DNA from 4 places in the Paenibacillus sp. FSL P2-0322 genome. Region 1 is predicted to be linked to each of the others. Evidence: riboswitches for the same ligand, from Rfam matches in the RefSeq annotation. Region 1 holds a riboswitch; each other region holds the start of a gene.
The links. Region 1 has a riboswitch for cyclic di-AMP ahead of MKY24_RS00140 (3D domain-containing protein). Riboswitches for the same ligand answer to the same signal wherever they lie in the genome.
Positions count from the first base shown of each region.

Region 2: linked by a shared signal. The riboswitch ahead of MKY24_RS21505 (TrkH family potassium uptake protein) and the one ahead of MKY24_RS00140 (3D domain-containing protein) in region 1 are both predicted to bind cyclic di-AMP.
Region 3: linked by a shared signal. The riboswitch ahead of MKY24_RS14180 (3D domain-containing protein) and the one ahead of MKY24_RS00140 (3D domain-containing protein) in region 1 are both predicted to bind cyclic di-AMP.
Region 4: linked by a shared signal. The riboswitch ahead of MKY24_RS00540 (C40 family peptidase) and the one ahead of MKY24_RS00140 (3D domain-containing protein) in region 1 are both predicted to bind cyclic di-AMP.

Region 1 is NZ_CP150243.1:29,003-32,191, reverse strand. Features, by position in the region: gene rnmV (ribonuclease M5) at 1-306, opposite strand, end outside; gene MKY24_RS00140 (3D domain-containing protein) at 453-1,601, opposite strand; cyclic di-AMP (ydaO/yuaA leader) riboswitch at 1,873-2,155, opposite strand; gene MKY24_RS00135 (TatD family hydrolase) at 2,357-3,127, opposite strand; gene MKY24_RS00130 (HD domain-containing protein) at 3,170-3,189, opposite strand, start outside.
Region 2 is NZ_CP150243.1:4,861,847-4,865,035, reverse strand. Features, by position in the region: gene MKY24_RS21510 (type II CAAX endopeptidase family protein) at 1-573, opposite strand, end outside; cyclic di-AMP (ydaO/yuaA leader) riboswitch at 835-987, shown strand; gene MKY24_RS21505 (TrkH family potassium uptake protein) at 1,397-2,737, shown strand; gene MKY24_RS21500 (TrkA family potassium uptake protein) at 2,836-3,189, shown strand, end outside.
Region 3 is NZ_CP150243.1:3,272,229-3,275,417, reverse strand. Features, by position in the region: gene MKY24_RS14190 (ABC transporter substrate-binding protein/permease) at 1-169, shown strand, start outside; gene MKY24_RS14185 (amino acid ABC transporter ATP-binding protein) at 156-878, shown strand; cyclic di-AMP (ydaO/yuaA leader) riboswitch at 1,113-1,281, shown strand; gene MKY24_RS14180 (3D domain-containing protein) at 1,288-1,956, shown strand; gene MKY24_RS14175 (polysaccharide deacetylase family protein) at 2,155-2,961, opposite strand.
Region 4 is NZ_CP150243.1:134,025-137,213, reverse strand. Features, by position in the region: gene MKY24_RS00545 (hypothetical protein) at 1-818, shown strand, start outside; cyclic di-AMP (ydaO/yuaA leader) riboswitch at 1,095-1,232, shown strand; gene MKY24_RS00540 (C40 family peptidase) at 1,238-1,738, shown strand; gene MKY24_RS00535 (GNAT family protein) at 2,042-2,548, shown strand; gene MKY24_RS00530 (4a-hydroxytetrahydrobiopterin dehydratase) at 2,627-2,926, opposite strand; gene MKY24_RS00525 (hypothetical protein) at 3,044-3,189, opposite strand, start outside.

The DNA of each region.
Region 1 (3,189 bases):
GTGTCTGATCGCTTCCGGTGAGGCATTCTCCACGCCAATATCTCCTTTGCGCGTCGCTTCTGCCTCGGGTATAAAGGCCTGCTTGCAGCCGGGTACCTTGGAAGCGATAATCTTACGGATGCGCTCCCCTGCATGATCGGGATCGGTTAAAATGATGACCCCCCGCCGCTCCTGCGCCAATGCAATTTTACGCAGCGTCATTTTATTAATGGCTGAGCCGCCAGTTTCTATCGTATCCGCTTCAACAGCGCGGCGGATGGCCACCGTATCATCCCGGCCCTCTACCACGATCACTTCCTTGATCATTTGCGTTTCCCTCCACTGCTACACAGCAAGCTATATTTATCTTTCCCTGCTTTTGAAAACAAAATAAGAAGAGGATATCCTCTTCTTAGCATGGCATAACTATGTTATTAATACTATCGCATTGCCCTCAACATACACAACCTGTTTTAGTTGATTTCAGGCTTTATCGGTCCGATAACATAAACGGTTTTACCGTGCTTACGACCAAATTGGTTGGCTCGGCTCAAACTCTCATAATACACATCGATTTTGTGGCCTTTAATCGCGCCACCGGTATCCTCCGCACGGCGGAAGCCCACCCCTTCGATATACACCCACCAGCCGATTGGAATTACACTCGGATCGACCGCGATGGTGCGTCCTTCCGTGACACGTGCGCCGGATGCAGTACGTGTACCGATACCTGGCTCCTGTGAGGAATACGCCGTCATGGAGACATTTTGTAAAACTTTGCTATATTTAAAATTGACGCCTGCTTTACGGACAGCACTGCCCGAACTAACCGTTGTTGCCTTAACCGCATCATTGGGACCGACGGAAGCAGCCAGAACGACCGGTTTTTTCTTCGTTCCTACCGCAATGACTTTATCCACACGGTTCTGTGCAACTTCCTTGTTAACCAGCTGTTTGGATACCAACTTTCCATCATGATATACCTTTTGAACGTGCTGGACGACCACACCCGATTTGCCGCTTTGAATGACCCGATTATCGCCTTTATAAAGACTCGGATCGGCCGTTTTGATGACCTGATAAGGCACCTGTTTTTTCTGTTCGACCTGCTGTTTCTTCACACGGACGATTTTTATGTCCATGTTAGACGAAACAGAGGCATCCAACGCAGGATAAACTTTATCCGTTGATGATAATTTATAGCCCGAGGTACGAATGGCACCTTCTACTGTATTTTCTGTTGTGTACAGCTTTTTCGTCTCATTGCCTGAAGATACTTTGACTTGATTGGCACGTTTAATGACTACGCGATCGCCATCCTGTATTGCTCCATTTAGCGGCATGGAAACTGTATCATGCGGCTGAAGTGAAATGGAATGCTCGCTCAGCAAATCTTGAAGCTTGGATTCCCGGGTTTCTACCGCAGACGCCTTGCCATCGATGACAAAAAAGACTTGTTTTTTAGATTGCGTGTACATCAGAATTGAAATCATAATCGTTAGCGCGATTAGAAAAATAGCAACCAAAGCAGCCTGGCGCACATTCTCTTGCTTCCAACGCAATACGTAAGACATGCTGGATGAGCGTGACTCATGGGTATCCTTTTTTTGGAAAATGCCCATTTCCTCCGTCCTCCTTACATAGCCCGCCGTCTGGAGTAAGACATAGTTGAGATTTGACGTGACTATAACAGATTTTCTACAAGACAAGCCCAAACTGCGACTGTCCTGCACCATGTACCCGTCTTCGCGGCATGCTGTCCTCCCCTGTTTAACCACAGTATGATGACAGATTTTCTTTTATTCACAACAAAAAAAGCCAGAGAAAGAGACTAGAGAGCTCTTTCGTGGCTTCCGGCATGTGTGAATATGCGGGAAAACTCATGCACGAGATGGCTTCTCTCTTGTTACGCTTACGGGGTTAGCTGTCGGGTTCGGACGTAGAGAGTCGCCCTAGCTTGGGTCAACCGCTCATGGCGGTCGCCTTCACATTCACCCCGAAGACCCAGAAAGAAATCGAAATACGGCTCCTCCACCTATTCAATCCCATCCGGGGAAAGAATTTCGGTCGAGCCGGCTGGCGGAAGAGACGTTCCCTTCTTGCACATATGCCGGACGTACTGTAAGCCATATCGGTTCCCCCGTTCCCTGTAAAAGGGACTCAGCGAGACTGGTTCATGAAATGACTTGTTGATGTTTACATTCAAACAACAATTCACTGAAAAGATGATATCCTGTTTCTATGCATGTTGTAAAGCAGGTTTCAAGTACATTTTTTAAAATATTCGGTTAAAATATTGTAATATTCTCGAGTTTCCTGCAACAAATTCATGATTAGCTTCGTCTATCTCTTTATTTTGATCGATTTCTTCACTTTTTCATTGAATGTCAAATCGTTCCAGGGCATTTTGGGTCGTTATTGACACTAATTCCTCCACTGTAATCCCTTTGATTTGGGCTGCAGCCTCTGCTACCAGTCTCACATGTGCAGACTCATTTCGCTTCCCACGAAACGGATGAGGCGTCAGATAGGGAGCATCAGTTTCAATGAGCAGACGGTCCAGCGGCACCTGTGCGAGCACCTCTTTTGGCTGCTTGGCATTTTTGAACGTTATTGGACCACCGAAGGAAAGGTGAAATCCCATATCCAGCACCATTTTGGCAGTTTCCCAGCTACCCGAAAAGGAGTGCATGACTCCGCCAATCTCACTCGCTTTTTCCTCGCGCAAAATCTTAACAATATCTTCATGTGCATCCCGGTTATGGATAACAATGGGCATTTTGAGCTCACGAGCCAGACCAATTTGATTTCGAAACACCCGATGCTGCACATCCTTCGGTGATGTATCCCAATAATAATCCAGACCGATCTCTCCGATGGCTACAACCTTTTTATGACTGCATAACGATGCAATCCATTCTAGATCGCCCTCCTGCATTGTAATAGCATCCTGCGGATGCCATCCAACTGCCGCATAAATAAAATCATACGTCTCGGCCAATTTCATAGTGGATGGAATGGTCTCACGATTAAATCCGATATTGATCATCCGTGTTACTCCTGATTCGACAGCACGTGCTATAACTTCTTCACGATCTTCGTCAAATTGTGGCGCATCCAAGTGAGTATGAGTGTCGAATAAATCCAAGGTTTACATCTCCTTTTTTTACTTACATTTCTATATAGTTGTCTATTCTTTGACAAAATAAT
Region 2 (3,189 bases), 1.3 Mb from region 1:
GCCAAAGCGCTTGACCCATACTGCGGCCGCCTGCTCCTTGGCTTCAAGCGTCATGCCGTCCTCAGCTACACGTATAAGCCTGTTACGTGCTTCTTCATCCGTAGAAATATCAGCCTGTGTGTAATTGGTACTGGAGGTGATCCGTTTAAAGCTAACGACCTTCCCAGTGGATAAATCCACATGAATTTGCAGTTTGCTTTTCGCTGAGGATTCAGGCAGATCAACCCGAAAGGTTTCGTAAGGGTAATTTTTCTTCCATGTACGGTCGTACTGTTGAAGCAGTTTTTCTCTAGATAAATAACCGTACAAATCTGTTTCGGCCTGATAGGTCACGACAGGCTCCTCTGGCTGTGATTCAGTATAGCCCAACTCGGAGCGGGCAAAGTCCAATGCGTGTATGACCGCTTCTTGTTTGCTGATGACCTTTGCGTTCATTACTGATTCTGGACTCGGATTGCTAAGCGAGGGAATAAGCAATTGAAAGATAAAAAAGCAAATCAGGCCAATCCCGCCCAGCAAGCCTAATTTTTTGAAGTTGGCCGTGAGCACGACCGGTTTCCCGATAGGATTCATGAGTTTCCTCCTTAATCTGTAAATAAGAACATCCATTAAAGATATCATACTGCACAGGTTCCCGCCAACAGACCAGCGATATTCATGAAAATAGAGTGAAAGCACTTTAAAGTTCCAATAAAATAAGATAAGCTGCGATTAAACGATGCCCATTCGCAAAATAAAGCCAATTTCACGTTTTTTCGGCGAAATCGGTTTTGTGATCTGGATATAGAAGGATTATAATCTTGAGGCAATGCCTATAAAATACATAGGTAATGATATACAGTTGAGCCGAATTTCTATGAGAAAACGGGGGAACCATGTTACTGGGGTGAATTTTACAGCTGATCCTGCTGGATTGGATGTGTAAATAGGGCATACTGTGCTGCCCGAATCCGTCAGCTAACCTCGTAGGCTGTGAGCAGGAACCAAGTCAGGCACTCGGTTTTCCGGTGTCTTTTTTTGTGTGTATAAAAGTGTTTGGATTGGTTAGACCGCTGCGGGTGCAGATTATTCTTCCGATTGCTGTTATCCCCGGATTTTTTGATTGTATAACCCCTTTAATGGTTAAAATCCGGAGATAAAGGCAAACGCTTCGCTTCTTCAGAACAATTCTGCCCCCTTCGCTGCTGCCCGCCAATAGCACAGGGGGCAGAGTAGTGCTTGACATGCATTCTTCCTGTATTCAGGGAATGCTAATTATAGTTACTAAAGGTTTGGAAAAATCAAAAAAATTAGGGGCAACGACGATCGGAAGATCAAATGGAACGCGTAGCGGGCTTACACCGTATTAAATCACTATTTTTATAGTTTTAAGGATTAGGAGAGAAGTGATGAATAGATGAATCCCAATGCAAGCTGGCTCCGGCTTTCTCCACCGCAGATATTCGTTGCGGGCTTTGCCATTATCATTCTAATAGGTAGTTTATTGTTAATGCTGCCGATCTCCAATACAACAGGAAAGCCACTTGCGTTTATAGACGCTTTGTTTACTGCCGCTTCCGCGACCTGTGTTACAGGGCTTGTAGTAAAGGATACGGGGACCTTTTTTACAACCTTTGGTCAAGTTGTTATCGTTGCGCTCATTCAGATCGGCGGCCTGGGCTTTATGACTATGGCTACCTTGATCGCGCTGGTGTTCAAACGTCGGATTTCCTTACGGGAGCGCCTCATTTTACAGGAAGCGATGAATCAGACCTCTGTCGAAGGAATTGTCGGATTGATTCGTAAGGTGCTGCTGTACTCGCTGGTCATTGAGGGCGTATGTGCTGCAATATTTGCGATTCGCTGGTCGTTTGATATGCCTGTAGGCAGGGCGATTTATTTTGGGATTTGGCATGCCATCTCCATGTTTAACAATGCTGGTTTTGACTTATTCGGGCACTTTCGCAGCCTGACAGATTATGTATATGATCCGATTGTTAATTTTACAGCTATGTTCCTGATTATTTCAGGCGGAATTGGTTTTGTAGTGATGTCGGACCTGGCAGAATATCGCAAGCGCAAGAGACTTTCCTTGCATACTAAGGTGGTACTCAGCATGACGGGCGCTATGATTGTAGTCGGCACGCTCGTGATTTTTGTATTTGAGTTTACGAATCCAAAGACTCTTGGCTCGCTTGATTGGGGGGGGAAACTGCTGGGATCTTTATTCCAGTCCGTAACCCCTCGTACCGCAGGTGCCAATACACTGGACATTGCAGGCTTGCGGCAGGCTACGCAGTTTTTTATCATCATACTCATGTTTATCGGGGCTTCTCCTGGCTCTACTGGAGGCGGGATTAAGACCACAACATTCGCGCTGCTCATTGGAGCCGTGATTTCGATGCTACGGGGGCGTGAAGATATTGTACTGTTCAAGTACCGACTTGCGCAGGGACGAATTTACAAGGCTTTGACCATTACACTGCTGGGGTTGCTGTTCGTGATCGGGGTGACCATGATTTTGTCGGCAACCGAAGATCATCATTTTCTGATGATCTTGTTTGAGACGGTGTCTGCGTTTGGTACGGTGGGGCTGTCGATGGGGCTTACACCTGATTTGACAGTCATAGGTAAGCTGGTGATTACCCTGACGATGTTTGCAGGTAGACTGGGGCCACTCACGCTAGCTTATGCACTGGGGCCGAAAAAGGGTAAAGAATTATATCGTCATCCGGAAGGCAAAATGATTATAGGATGAATCCATTTCATATTCATTTCGTTGGTTTAATTATTTCAGGATTTTTGCAAAATCCTCATTTATGAAATTGATTCAGATAAGGGAGTTTTCGAGTAGATATGAAAACGCAGCAGTTTGTAGTTATTGGCTTGGGACGGTTTGGCTCAAGCCTGGCTTTGCAATTGGTGGATATGGGGTGCGAGGTGCTAGGCATTGACCGGAATGAGGATGTGGTGGACAGTATGAGTGAGATGTTGACACATACTGTCGTGGCGGACGCTACCGATGAAGACTCATTGCGATCACTGGGCATCCGTAATTTCGATTGCGGCATTGTTGCTATTGGTGATGACATTCAGGTAAGCATCCTGACCGCCATTTTGCTGAAGGAGCTGGGTGTGAAAAAAGTCGTAGCCAAAGCCATATCTGTGCTGCACGGGCGTGCGTTAGAGAAGCTCGGTGTGGACCGGATC
Region 3 (3,189 bases), 2.8 Mb from region 1:
CATTGGGATGGTGGATATTATGTATCAGGCCCAGGTCATTAAGAACATTACCTACGAAGGGTTAAGTCCGTTCGTAATCGCAGCCGCTATTTATTTTGTAATGACATTCAGCTTGTCTAAGCTGCTGGGTTTATGGGAAAGGAAGTTGAGAGCCAGTGATCACCGTTAAACAACTGCGTAAATCGTTCGGCAAGAATGAGATTTTAAAAGGCATTGATATAGATATCGCCAAAGGTGAAGTCGTCGTCATCATCGGTCCCAGCGGTTCGGGGAAGAGTACGTTTTTGCGTTGCATGAATCTGCTAGAACAGCCTACGAACGGGGAGATTTTGTTTGAGGGCGAGCCGATTACAGCTCGTGGTCATAATATTAATGTAACCCGGGAGAAGATGGGGATGGTGTTCCAGCATTTTAATCTGTTCCCGCATAAAACAGTGTTGCAGAACCTGACGCTAGCACCAACGCAGGTTAGAAGACAGTCAGGGAAGGAAGCGGAAAAAATTGCGCTAGAACTCCTGCGTACCGTAGGGCTTGAGGATAAGAAGAATACCTATCCGAACCAGCTATCCGGTGGTCAGAAGCAACGTATTGCGATTGCGCGTGCTTTGGCCATGCAGCCGCACGTAATGCTGTTCGATGAGCCGACTTCTGCATTGGACCCTGAAATGGTTGGAGAGGTTCTGGATGTAATGAAGAAGCTCGCCGAAGGCGGCATGACCATGGTAATCGTGACGCATGAAATGGGCTTTGCCCGCGAGGTAGGCGATCGAATCATCTTTATGGATAACGGTCAAATTGTGGAACAAGGTACACCAGAGCAGGTATTTGGTACTCCAAGCCATGATCGCACCCGTGATTTTCTTGCCAAAGTATTGTAAGAAAGTGCTGATATGAGCTATAAAAAAGCCCTCCGTTTGACGGAGGGCTTTTTCTTTTTTTGTCACCATTTCACCATATTTTCGTAACAAATATCGATTTCTTGGTGACAAAATTGTAACGAGTATAGTATGATGTTCAAGGTTCCCAACATTTTCATGCGGATAAGGTTACAAAATTGTGATATTATGCAGTAAGCCAAAACTTACCGGGACAGCATGCGGTTATGACAAACGCTGAATGCTGGGCCCAAACTATGGGAAGTGCGGGGGACGTAACAACGGCAGTCTTTCCGAAACGTCATAAGACGATATGGAATATGCCTAGGGGTGAATTGCACAAGCATAGGGCTTCTCCTGAGTCCGAATCCGACAGCTAACTTCGCAGGCATAACAGAGGAGGTACATATCTTTGAAACATCTAAAACATATTGGAAAAACCATGAAATTTGCGGTGCTTGCCGCAGCCATTGCAGGGCTGGCACAGACAGCTGGAGTAGCGGATGCTGCTTCGCTTCATACTGCCAAAGATGGCGATACCTTCTTTTTGCTTGCTCAACGTTATGGAGTATCAGTGGACGAGCTGACGAAGGCGAACCCAAACATTGCCTCTAACAATATATATGCAGGTCTGCAAATTAAGGTACCTGGTGAAAAAAGTGTGAATGCAGCTTCGGATTCGAAGCCTCAGCTTCTTACGGAGAAAGCACCAGCGAATGAGGGGCCAACGATTGAAGCGTGGGGCAAAACATTTAACTATAGCAAAATAGTTGACGTTAAGGCTACTGCGTATTCTGCCGCAGCCGATGAGAATGGTAAATGGGGAGCTGTGGACTACTACGGCAATCCGCTTAAACTAGGTACAATTGCGGTAGACCCGAACGTCATTCCGATGGGCACGAAAGTGCTGGTTACAGGCTATTCCCACCCAGGTTTGCCGGATCATTCTTTTGTAGCTGTCGCTCGTGATCAGGGCAGCGCCATTACAGGAAAACGGATTGATATCTTTATTCCTGGCAACAAATCATTTGTGAACGACTTTGGATTTCAAAATGTGAAGCTGTACGTTATTGATAAATAGCATTATACGTGTATATGGTTTAATTAAACATAATATATATTATGTAAACTTAATGCCTGTATCCTACCGCATATAACTAGGTCAGACTCTTATCAGGTCCTATCCATAAAAAAGGCTGTCTTGACGAGCAGAAAACTTCTGCTGGTAAGACAGCCTTTTTACGTTGCTTTAGCTTGTAGCTCAATCATAAACATATGGTTATTTCTGTTCCGATGTGTGGAGTAGCCGGGGGACTGTCACAAATTTGTAGCCCTTAGCTTTTAGAGAGTGAATTAGACCCGGCAGAGCTTGGACAGTGCCTTGCAAGTTGGAACTTTGACCTCCACCTGCGTGCATTAAAATAATAGAGCCAGGCCCAGTAGCTGGGATCACATTGCGCTGAATTTGTGTTTTACTTAGTCCCTTCCAGTCGAGAGAGTCTACATTCCAATTGACAATCATGTAGCCATGACGACGTGCCCACTGGATTTGAGGCTCCGTGATTTCACCGTAGGGTGGACGAATCAACTTGGGGCGAAAACCTGCGCTGGCTTGTAAAATACGTTCTGTTTTTGTAATCTGGTTGCGAAAGCGTTCTGGTGTGGCCTTCCTAAAATCCGGATGAGTATAGGAATGGTTTCCTATAGCATGGCCTTCACGGATAATACGGCGTATGATCCCCGGATGCTTTTCCGCACGGTGACCGACGATGAAAAATGTAGCTTTGATGCCATTGGCGTGTAATACGTCCAAAACCTGCGGCGTATACCTAGAATCGGGCACATCATCAAAGGTTAGGGCAATTTGGCGGGTGTGTGGGCCGCACATTTTAAAAATGTCCGCATGTTTTTTTCGCAGCATTGCTAATGTAGGAGTTGCTCGATCTATGCTCTGTTGTACAGAAGAAGCAACAGTTGCTTCCTTGGGATGGGGCGTTCCGATGTTGGGAGGCGCATCCGCGTGAACGGGTAAACTTGAAAATGCTAGTAACAGTGCCAAGCCTGGCAACACTCCCCTGTACGGCATATGTATCCCCCCTTTCCGTGCAGTGATACCTAGTGGTGCTCTCGACTATTATGTACCTGTCCTATTAAAAATATGCTGGTTACCAAGTTCGGCTCATAAACGACTGGAAAGAAGTCCACGATGAAACGATTATCAATGAAGATGATGGAGCTAAACGTACATATTCTCTTAAACATGACCGAAAACAGGAGCATTTTCGCAAGTTTTAGCCTTACAACGAATTCGGTA
Region 4 (3,189 bases), 110 kb from region 1:
TTATAAAAGAGGGCTGGGCGCTGGTGCGCATACGATTCTATATCGTTATCATTTTATTTCTGTATCGACTACTGTGGGGGGTGTTTCTCTATCGGCTGGTGCAGTCTGCCGTTATCCCGCTACTGCTCCGTTATCCTGATCAGGGTCAAAACGAGCTGGGACAGACCTTGTTTTGGATGGAGAGCCAGATTGCTCTGATGGACAGCCGGGAAGTACATGTGTATTTGTGGATACTACTAGGGGCGACTGTACTACGCATACTGATCACTCCCTTCATTAGAGCCGGAATATATCAAAGCCTGCATACCGATGCGACTGAACCGCAAAGCCTGTCCTTTTTCAAGGGTATGAAACGCCATGGCATGTCGTCGCTGTTGTATTACATCATCGAGTTGGGACTGCTGCTGCTTCCCGCCATTTGGGTAGTACCGAGACTCTACCCTATTGTAGCAGGAGCACTTCAATCTTCCTCTTATCTGCTGCATTTGTTGCCCTATGTCATGGGATGGATGGCATACGGATGGTTCATTCGGCAGTGCATCCTGTATATGCAACTGGGGACTGTCGGTGGTCACGCCATACTATCGTCCCTGCTCGCCTTCTTTCGCCAGCTCCTTCCAGCTGTCGGTATATCTCTTTTGCTTGGTGCTTGTGTGCTGCTGGTCTTCGGTCTATTTGGCACCGTGGCGATGATTTGGACTGGCATGCTGGCGCTCATTCTCCAGCAATCGTATCATTTTGTTACTAGTCTGGTCAGGCTGTGGCATATCAGTTCGCAGTACAGACTATGGCATACCGATATCTCCAGTAGAAGTTAAGCCCTGCCTTTATGTTTTTTACTTCATTTCCGTCTGTCGAAAAATCTTGATTCATATCCGCGCAAACGACACATAACTGAATACTGTTAACAACATCTGTTCCTTGGACATTAGGAGCAGATTTTTTTTGTAACTTTTTGCAATGAAACATTTGCCAAAGCCAGCCGTCTTTGTTACAATAATCGCAGTGAACTGATAGTAACAACTTTGTAATCTTTATTGTAACCTTTATCTCAAAAATAACGTTATTGTGAATACTGCTCTCCAAGGTGCACATCTTAAGTTAAGCCTAATTCCTGGCACCTAGGAAGCGGGGGAACCAGTTTGGGTGAATTGATCTCGCAACAGAGTGGTCATAGGGGAACCTTCTACCGAATCCTTAAGCTAACCTCGCAGGCATTGGAAGGGGTATATTTTTTTTGAAGAAGAAGCTAACGATCGCAGCTATGGGTCTTGCCATTGCCTTTACATCTTTTACATTCGGTGGCGGCAGTGCATATGCAGACTCTAAGATGGACCAGGTCATTCAAGATGCCAAAGGAACGAGCTACAGAAGCGGAGGCACTACACTCGAGGGATTCGATTGCTCCGGCTTCACAATGTATGTATTCAACAAACTGGGAATTAAACTTCCGCATCAATCCGGATCACAATTCAAAATGGGATCTTCTGTATCCCGCGATGAAATGAGACCTGGAGACCTGGTGTTCTTCAACACCACAGGAAGAGGCATTTCCCATGTAGGTATCTTCGTAGGTGAAGGGAAATTTGCCCACTCCTCGACTTCACGTGGTGTAGTAGTTAGCTCACTGAACGAAAATTATTACGCTAACCGCTATGTCGGTGCAAAAAGAATTATGAGCACAGACGCTTACCATTCTGTAGCTTCAGAAATTCCTGATGACGACAACGTAGAATAACTAACGCACAGCAAGCTAACCCTAGCCGCAATTTGATTCTGGCCGGAATCGAATTGCGGTTTTTTATGTCCACAACATCAGCAATTATTATCATTACTGACGAACTGAAGCCTCAAAAGGTTTCAATTTTAGCGAACATCGTCGGTTTTACCGTCAGCGCTGGGGGAGCATATGAGCAGTAATTCCTTCTTATTGAATGTATACCCGACTTGAGTATGAAATAAACACGCTTGCCATTCCCCTGCAACTTGTCTACAATCTGTTGTTAATGATTGAAGTACCTGTAAAAGGAGGATGGAACACATGCCGGCCTCAATATCCAACTATCAGATCGTACCGATGGACGAGCATCAAGCGGCTGCAATCTGTGAGTGGCGCTATGACCCACCTTATAATATATACGGTTGGCTCCCCTGGGAACAAATGAAGGCGCTTGAAGTCGAATTTGGAAGTCCCACGCTTCGTCAAGAGCAATATGTTGCCGTACTGGATGAAGAGAATAAGCTGACGGGATTTGCTCAATATTTTCCTATGATCGGTGTGACCCGGCTAGGTCTTGGAATGCATCCTGAAAGATGCGGACATGGCAAAGGCGCTGATTTTGTCCGTGCCATTGCAGAGGAAGCCCAACGACGCAACCCGAAGAATGAAATTGATCTAGAGGTACTCACTTGGAATGGGCGCGCTATCCGGGCTTACAAGGCGGCTGGATTTGAGCTTACAGATACCTATGAACGCCAGACTCCCGATGGCAAAAAACCGTTTTTTTGTATGGTATATCGTCCCGAGCACCAAACCCAGGTTCTATGATAAAAGCGCCTTCGGCATACAACCGCGATGTTGTATAGCGAAGGCGCTTTTATCATCATACGACAGATCATTACAAGCTCAATGACTGCTGCGCATTTTTTCAAAAGCTTCATTATATTGTTGGGCTTCCTTAATATCCACGGCCATAATACCGCCGTCGTCCCAAGAGGTCAAACGCAGAGTCACGGTCTTGTAATCAATCGTAATAAATGGATGATGATTGAATGCTTCAGATATAGCGGCAACTTCATCCACGAATGCAATCCCTTTCATAAAACTGGAAAAATTATATTTCCGAACGATCCAACGTCCTTCCTCCAGTTCCCAGCCCTCCAGTTTCTCCAGATGTGCTTCAATCTCTTCTTGTGTAAAAGGCATGTTACGAACTCCTCCCCGTTTATACGGAAGCCTTTCGACCGCTTAAATACGGCCAAAACTACGATATATTGGTGTACATATTACCACGGCCCCGTTGATAAATCCATAAGACGGACCTCAAATCAAAGGGACTGACGTCAGCTCCTCGTCTCCAATGAGTACATAGATACGATGCTGCTCCGGCTCATAGATCACAACGCCACTGCCTACAGTGATTATGGGCTCTGTACCCAGTGCATAAAATAAGTCTTCTGCCAAAGCTT